DNA from 2 places in the Stenotrophomonas sp. YJH_SMC_43 genome. Region 1 is predicted to be linked to the other one. Evidence: riboswitches for the same ligand, from Rfam matches in the RefSeq annotation. Region 1 holds a riboswitch; the other holds the start of a gene.
The links. A riboswitch is a leader RNA that binds a small molecule or an ion and turns the genes downstream of it on or off. The one in region 1 is predicted to bind thiamine pyrophosphate.

Region 1 (3,409 bases):
TCACCAGCTGATGGCCTTCATAAGCCGGCGTGCCGGTGTCGCGCGCACGCGCCTGCAGCACGATGGCACTGGCCACGATCTGCAATGCATCGGTCAGCTGGCCGTTGGCGGTCAGCTCCAGGCCGGTGTGGGCCTGGGTGCCTTCCTCGACGAAGGTGTAGCCCACGTCGCTGTTGTCCGGCCTGGCGTACTGGTACGGCTGCGAAATGCGGAACACGGCCGCACCCAGGGTCAACGCCTCGACCGGTACGTACTTCACGCCCACTTCCAGCTGGCGCGACTGCACCGACGGCAGGAAGGTGTCGGCATTGCTGGTCCAGAACGGCGCTTCCTGGCCCAGCGAAATGCCGCGCACGTAACTGGCATAGGCGTTGAGCTGGTCGGTGGCCTTCCACACCAGCGCGGTCTGCGGCAGGAAGCGCGACAGGCGGCTGTGGCGCTGCGGGGTGCCGCGCTTGTCGTAGGCCCGCTCGTCCAGGCGCACGAAGCGGCCACCGGCCAGCCACTGCCAGTCGTCACCGAAGCTGATCCGGTCCAGCGCGAAGAAGGCGGTCTGGCGGCTGTCCAGGCGACGTGCGGACGGGCCGGGCATCTTCGGCGACGGCTCGAACACCGGCACCGGTGCCTCGTGGATGTTGGTGGTGCCGACGTACTCGTTGACGCTGGGGCGCTTGTCCACGGTGCGGCGGAAGTAGTCGGCACCGAGGGTCAGCTCATGGCCGACGCTGCCGGTCTCGAAACGGCCGCGCAGCTCGGCACGGGCCTGCTGGTTGCGGCGGGTGTCGCCCGGGCTGCGGTAGTCGTAGACGTCGTAGTCGCCATTGGGCGCGAAGTAGTTGCCCGGCACGCTGCCATCGGCGCATTGCGTGGCGTAGTAGCAGCCGTAGGCGAAGGCGACGTTGTCATCGATCACCGAGCGGCTGTGGCCGACCGACACGCGCGACTGCCAGGCGTCGTTGAAGTCGTAGGTATGCAGCGCGGTGATGTTGGTGCTGGCGATATCCACCGGGCGCTGCCATGGCTGGTAGCCGAGCAGATGCTCGCGGTCGACGCCGCGCGGCAGGTCACGTGCGCCCAGCAGCTGGTAGCCGGACACCGAACGCTGCGAGCTGGTCTGGTAGTTGGCATCCACTTCCAGCTTGCCGCGCTCGCCGATCAGCCAGTCGGCGGTCAGCGAGTAGAAGTTGCGACGGCCATCGGCGTGCTCGACATAGGAATTGCTGGAGTCCCAGGCGGCATTCAGGCGCAGGCCGAAACGCGGGGTGATCCAGTGGCCGACATCGACGGCGACGTAGCGCGAGCCTTCCGAATCGGTGCCGAGCGTGGCGGTGCGCACTTCGGCCGGGCGCTTGCCGATGTAGTTGATGATGCCACCCGGTGCCATCACGCCTGCGGCCAGGCCGGCTTCACCCTTGAGGATCTCCACCGACTGCACGTTCTCCAGCGCCAGGCGCTGTTCGCCGGCGATGGACAGGCCGTTGAAGCGGTAGCCGGTGGCGGCGTCCAGCGCGAAGCCACGGATGGCGATGTTCTGGTAGTAGCCCACCGGCGCATACGCATCACCCAGCGAGGCATCGTTGCTGGCCAGCTCGGACAGCGAACGCACCTGGCGGCGATCGAGGTAATCGCGCTCGAGCACGTTCACCGAGGCCGGCGTGTCCTTCCAGCTGCCGCCACCGAAGGCGTTCACGCGTGAGGTATCGGCCTTCGGTTTGCCGGCCTGCACGCGCACCGCTGCCAGTTCGGTCGGCGAATGCTCGGCGCCGGTGGCAGCCGCATCGGGGGACGCTTCGGCCTCGCTGGCGTGCAGCGGCAGCGCGGCGCAGAGGGCGAGGGAGAGCAGGGTGGGGCGCAGGCAGCGGTTCATTCGATTCGTCTTCGGACAACAAGGGAGACGAAGCGACGGCGCGCAGGTGCACCGGCCCATGACGGGGGTGTGGCTGCGGCTCAAAGCTCCCTACGCCGGTGCAAACCGGATCAGGTTCCAAGGGACTCTCTCAGCCTGGCAGATCCAGGCACCCCCGCTTCAGGTGACCATTTCACTACAAATGGTACGGATTTGCGAGCCGGCGCCCTTCAGGCTGCCGCGTGCAGGGCCTGCAGCAGTGCCTGTCCCGGCGCGCTGTGGAACCACGCCGGGTGCCCCAGCATGAAGGGCTGCCACGCCACGTCGGCATTCGCGGTCGAGCCGGTGACACCTTCGAAGTACTCCACTTCGGACAGTGCGAAGTCGAAATGGACCATCGGCAGCAGGTCGGCCAGCAGGTGCACGCGTGCCGCCGACAGCGGCAGTACCTGGCGGTAGCCGTCGAGCAGGGCCAGCGCGATATCGATGCGCACCGCCTCCATGCCGCGCTCCAGCTCCAGCCACGCCACCGCGTTGCGCTCGATCGCGGTGGCGAGGTCGAACAGTGCGCTGGTGGGCGAGGCCAGGCCGAAATCCAGCACGGTGCTGATCTGCCCATCGCGCCACAGCAGGTTGGAAACATGCCAGTCGTTGTGGGCCCACAGCCGCGGCTCGTCGCGCAGGCGCCTGGCCAGGCCGGCATGCCACGGCAACACGTCACGCTGCAGCTGCGCTTCCCACGGAATGCGCGCGAGATAGCGGGCCAGCCCGGGGCGCTCGTGCAGCCCTGCCTTGATGGCCGCGACCGGATCGTCGGCGCGGATCAGATCGTCGCGCGCGACCAGCACATGGGTGCTGCGCTGCGCCGAGTGATAGCTGGCCGCAGCGCGGTGCAGCTGTGCGAGTGCGCGTCCGGCTTCACGGGCCTGCGCGATATCGGTCAGCAGCGACCACGACACCGCGTCGCGATACAGGTCCTCACCGACGCCAACCGCATGCAGCTCGAAGGTCCATTCGCCATGCTCGACGGCAGTGTGGCCATCGGTGGCCGGCAGCACCTGTACTACCGGCACGCCGGCGGCGGCGAGATGGGCGATGAAGTGGTGTTCTTCTTCCAGGCAGGCCGCACTGCGCACGCTGTGGTGGTGGCGCTTGATGAACAACGCGCCGTCCACGCCGTCGACGATGGCGGCGGCCGACAGCGGTCGGGGGCTGTGCCAGCGCGGTTGGCTGTGCTCGCCCAGCTGCGGGTAACGCCGGCGCAGCCACGCGATGTCCGCCGCGCTGATCGGTGGCCAGTCTGCAGCGACCTCGTCGTTGTTGAGGCCCTGCACGCGGTGGGAAGAAGAATTCATGCCGCAGCCCCGGTGGGGAAAGTCACATCCAAGGTTGCGCATTCAACGCCATGCACGCGGCCAACGCAAACGGGCGGGTCATCGACCCGCCCGTCCGTGCATCAGCTGCGGTGATGCCGCCGCGCGGCCTACCAGCCGCGATGGCGGCCGCGGTCGTGGTAGTAGCGGTTGTCGTAGTAGCGCTCGCGCTGCCAGCGACGGTCGTCAC
Region 2 (3,409 bases), on a different contig from region 1:
CAAGAAGCATCAGCAGCGCGAACGGCAGCGCTGCGATGGTGATCATGCCCTGCAGCGCCTCCAGTCCGCCTGCCAACAGCAAGGAACCCGCCACGAGCGCAATGCCGACACCCCACGCCACTTTGTGCTTGCGCAATGGCTCGCCAGCGTCGTCCGTGGACATGCTGGCCAGTACCAGTACCGCAGAATCAGCCGAGGTCACGAAGAAGATCATCAGCAGCACCAACGCGATGCTCGACAGAAGAAGAGGCAACGGAAGGCTGTCGAACATGGTGAACAGCACTGTCTCGTAGCCGTTGCCCAGCGCCTGCAGCAGGTCGGCCTGGCCGAAGATCTGCATCCAGATGGCGGTGCCGCCGAACACCGAGAACCAGAAGAAACCCAGCAGCGTCGGCGCCAACACCACGCCGATCACGAACTCCCGAACACTGCGGCCTCGCGAGATGCGCGCGATGAACGAGCCCACGAACGGTGCCCAGGAAATCCACCAGGCCCAGTAGAAGATCGTCCAGTCGGCCACCCAGGTGCTGGACGAGAATGGCGACATGCGCAGGCTCATCGTCACCAGCTGATTGAGATAGGAGCCCAGCGTGGTGGTGAAGGTATTGAAGATCGCGCCAGTCGGGCCGAGCACCAGCACCAGTGCCAACAGCAGCGCCGCCAGTGCAAGGTTGAAGTTGGACAGCCATTTCATGCCGCGGCCGACGCCACTGAGCGTGGACGCCATGTACAGAACGAAGGCCATCGCAATGATCGTCAACTGCAGCGGAACGCCCGCCTGCACGCCGAATACGCGTTCCACGCCGGCTGCGATCTGCACCGTGCCGAAGCCCAGTGCTGTAGCCACGCCAATCGCAGTGGCAACGACCGCGGAGATGTTGACCACACGCCCGATCCAGCCACGATGGTGACGGCCGATGATCGGTTGCAGCATGTCACTGACCTGGCCACGGCCGTTGCGGTTGAACTGGAACCAGGCCATTGCCAGGCCGATCAGCGCATAGATGGCCCACGGGTGCAGGCCCCAATGGAAGAATACGTAGCGCATGGCAGCACGCGCAGCGTCCATGCTTTCAGGTGCCAGCCCTTCCGGTGGTTTGCTGAAATGCGAAATGGGCTCGGCGGCGCCCCAGAACACCAGGCCGATGCCCATGCCGGCGGCGAACAGCATCGACATCCAGCTGGCCCGCGAAAATTCCGGTTCGGCGTCTTCGCCACCGATGCGCAGGTTGCCGAAGCGGCCGAAGGCCAGGTACATCAGGAATACCAGGGCGAGGAACACGACCAGCAGGTAGAGCCAGCCGATGCCGCGGATGAGTTCGCCGAGGATGCTCTGCACCACGGTATTGAAGGGGCCGGGTGCAACACCGGCGAGCAGCACCAGCAGCAGAACCAGTGCAATGGAAACGCGAAACACCATGAAGGGGCTTCTCCGATCAAGGGATTGAGGGGAGCGAGCAGAGCTTGCTGCGAGGGGCCGGCGACATGCAGCACAGACCGGGCAGGGGCCGCGAAGGCGACGAGGAAACACCGGCCGCAGCGGCACGATGCGCGTGCACGTTACTGAATGCGATGTCACGGTTCTGTTAATACAGAAACAGCGGATCCACGCCGTGCGTGGATGGAACAGCCAGGAGCTGCGGTGCGTTCTATGGTCTAATGCGCACCAAGAAGCGGGGGTACCGCGGCCATGTGGCCACGGTTGAGACAGTCCCTTGGAACCTGATCCGGCTCATACCGGCGTAGGGAAGCTTTGCAGTGCAGCCATGCCCGGACTCCGCCCAAGGACCGTCCGGGAGCGGCAGCAGTGCGCCGCCGCTTCGTCCCTGACCTTCCTGGACGATGCCCGATGAACGCACAGCTCTCTGCCCTGCAGCAACAGGCCAAGCAACTCTCCGAATCCGTGACCCGGCCCATCCCCGGCTCGCGCAAGATCCACGTGCCCGGCTCACGTCCGGATCTGCAGGTACCGATGCGCGAGATCGCGTTGACCCGCACGCCGACGCTGTTCGGCGGCGAAGAGAACGCACCGGTCACGGTCTACGACACATCGGGCCCGTACACCGATCCGGAGGTGCGCATCGATCTGTCGGCCGGTTTGCCGGAACTGCGCCGCGGCTGGGTGGAAGAGCGCGGTGATACCGAGCAGCTCGAAGGACTGAGTTCTTCGTTCGGCCGCGATCGCGAGCAGGACCCGAAGCTCGATGCGGTGCGCTTTCCCGCGCGCAGCCTGCCACGCCGTGCGCGTGCAGGTGCCAACGTCACCCAGATGCACTACGCGCGCCGTGGCATCATCACGCCGGAGATGGAGTTCGTCGCCATCCGCGAAAACCAGCGCCTGGACGCGATCCGCGATGCCGGCCTGCTGCAGCAGCACCCGGGCGAGGCATTTGGTGCCTCGATCCAGAAGATCATCACACCGGAGTTCGTGCGCGATGAGATCGCACGCGGCCGCGCGGTGCTACCCAACAACATCAACCACCCGGAAAGCGAGCCGATGATCATCGGCCGCAACTTCCTGACCAAGATCAACGCCAACATCGGCAACAGCGCGGTGTCCTCGGGCATTGCCGAGGAAGTGGAGAAGCTGGTGTGGGCGATCCGCTGGGGCGGCGACACGGTGATGGACCTGTCCACCGGCAAGCACATCCACGAAACCCGTGAGTGGATCATCCGCAACTCGCCGGTGGCGATCGGTACCGTGCCGATCTACCAGGCGCTGGAGAAGGTCGACGGCCGCGCCGAAGCACTTACCTGGGAAATCTTCCGCGACACGCTGATCGAGCAGGCCGAGCAGGGTGTGGACTACTTCACCATCCACGCCGGCGTGCTGCTGCGCTACGTGCCACTCACCGCCAAGCGCGTGACCGGCATCGTCAGCCGTGGTGGCTCGATCATGGCCAAGTGGTGCCTGGCGCACCACAAGGAGAATTTCCTCTACACGCATTTCGAAGACATCTGCGAGATCATGAAGGCCTATGACGTGACCTTCTCGCTGGGTGACGGCCTGCGCCCGGGCTGCATCGCCGATGCCAACGACGCCGCGCAGTTCGGCGAGCTGGAAACGCTGGGCGAGCTGACGAAGATTGCCTGGAAGCACGATGTGCAGACCATGATCGAGGGCCCCGGCCATGTGCCGATGCAGCTGATCAAGGAGAACATGGACAAGCAGCTGCGCGAGTGCGGCGAGGCACCGTTCTATACGCTGGGCCCGCTGACCACCGACATCGCGCCGGGCTACGACCACATCACCAGCGCGATCGGTGCGGCGATGATCGGCTGGTTTGGTACCGCCATGCTCTGCTACGTGACGCCGAAGGAACACCTCGGCCTGCCCAATCGCCAGGACGTGCGTGACGGCATCATGGCCTATCGCATCGCCGCGCATGCGGCCGACCTGGCCAAGGGC

Region 2: another riboswitch for thiamine pyrophosphate. It lies ahead of thiC (phosphomethylpyrimidine synthase ThiC); the one in region 1 lies ahead of AC5QAH_RS17760 (TonB-dependent receptor).

The regions. Positions count from the first base shown of each region.
Region 1 covers NZ_JCAFVQ010000004.1:162,610-166,018, reverse strand. The annotation lists gene AC5QAH_RS17760 (TonB-dependent receptor) at 1-1,867, opposite strand, end outside; TPP riboswitch at 1,938-2,033, opposite strand; gene AC5QAH_RS17755 (phosphotransferase enzyme family protein) at 2,077-3,201, opposite strand; gene AC5QAH_RS17750 (glycine zipper 2TM domain-containing protein) at 3,330-3,409, opposite strand, start outside.
Region 2 covers NZ_JCAFVQ010000003.1:299,508-302,916, reverse strand. The annotation lists gene AC5QAH_RS13585 (BCCT family transporter) at 1-1,420, opposite strand, end outside; TPP riboswitch at 1,666-1,767, shown strand; gene thiC (phosphomethylpyrimidine synthase ThiC) at 1,850-3,409, shown strand, end outside.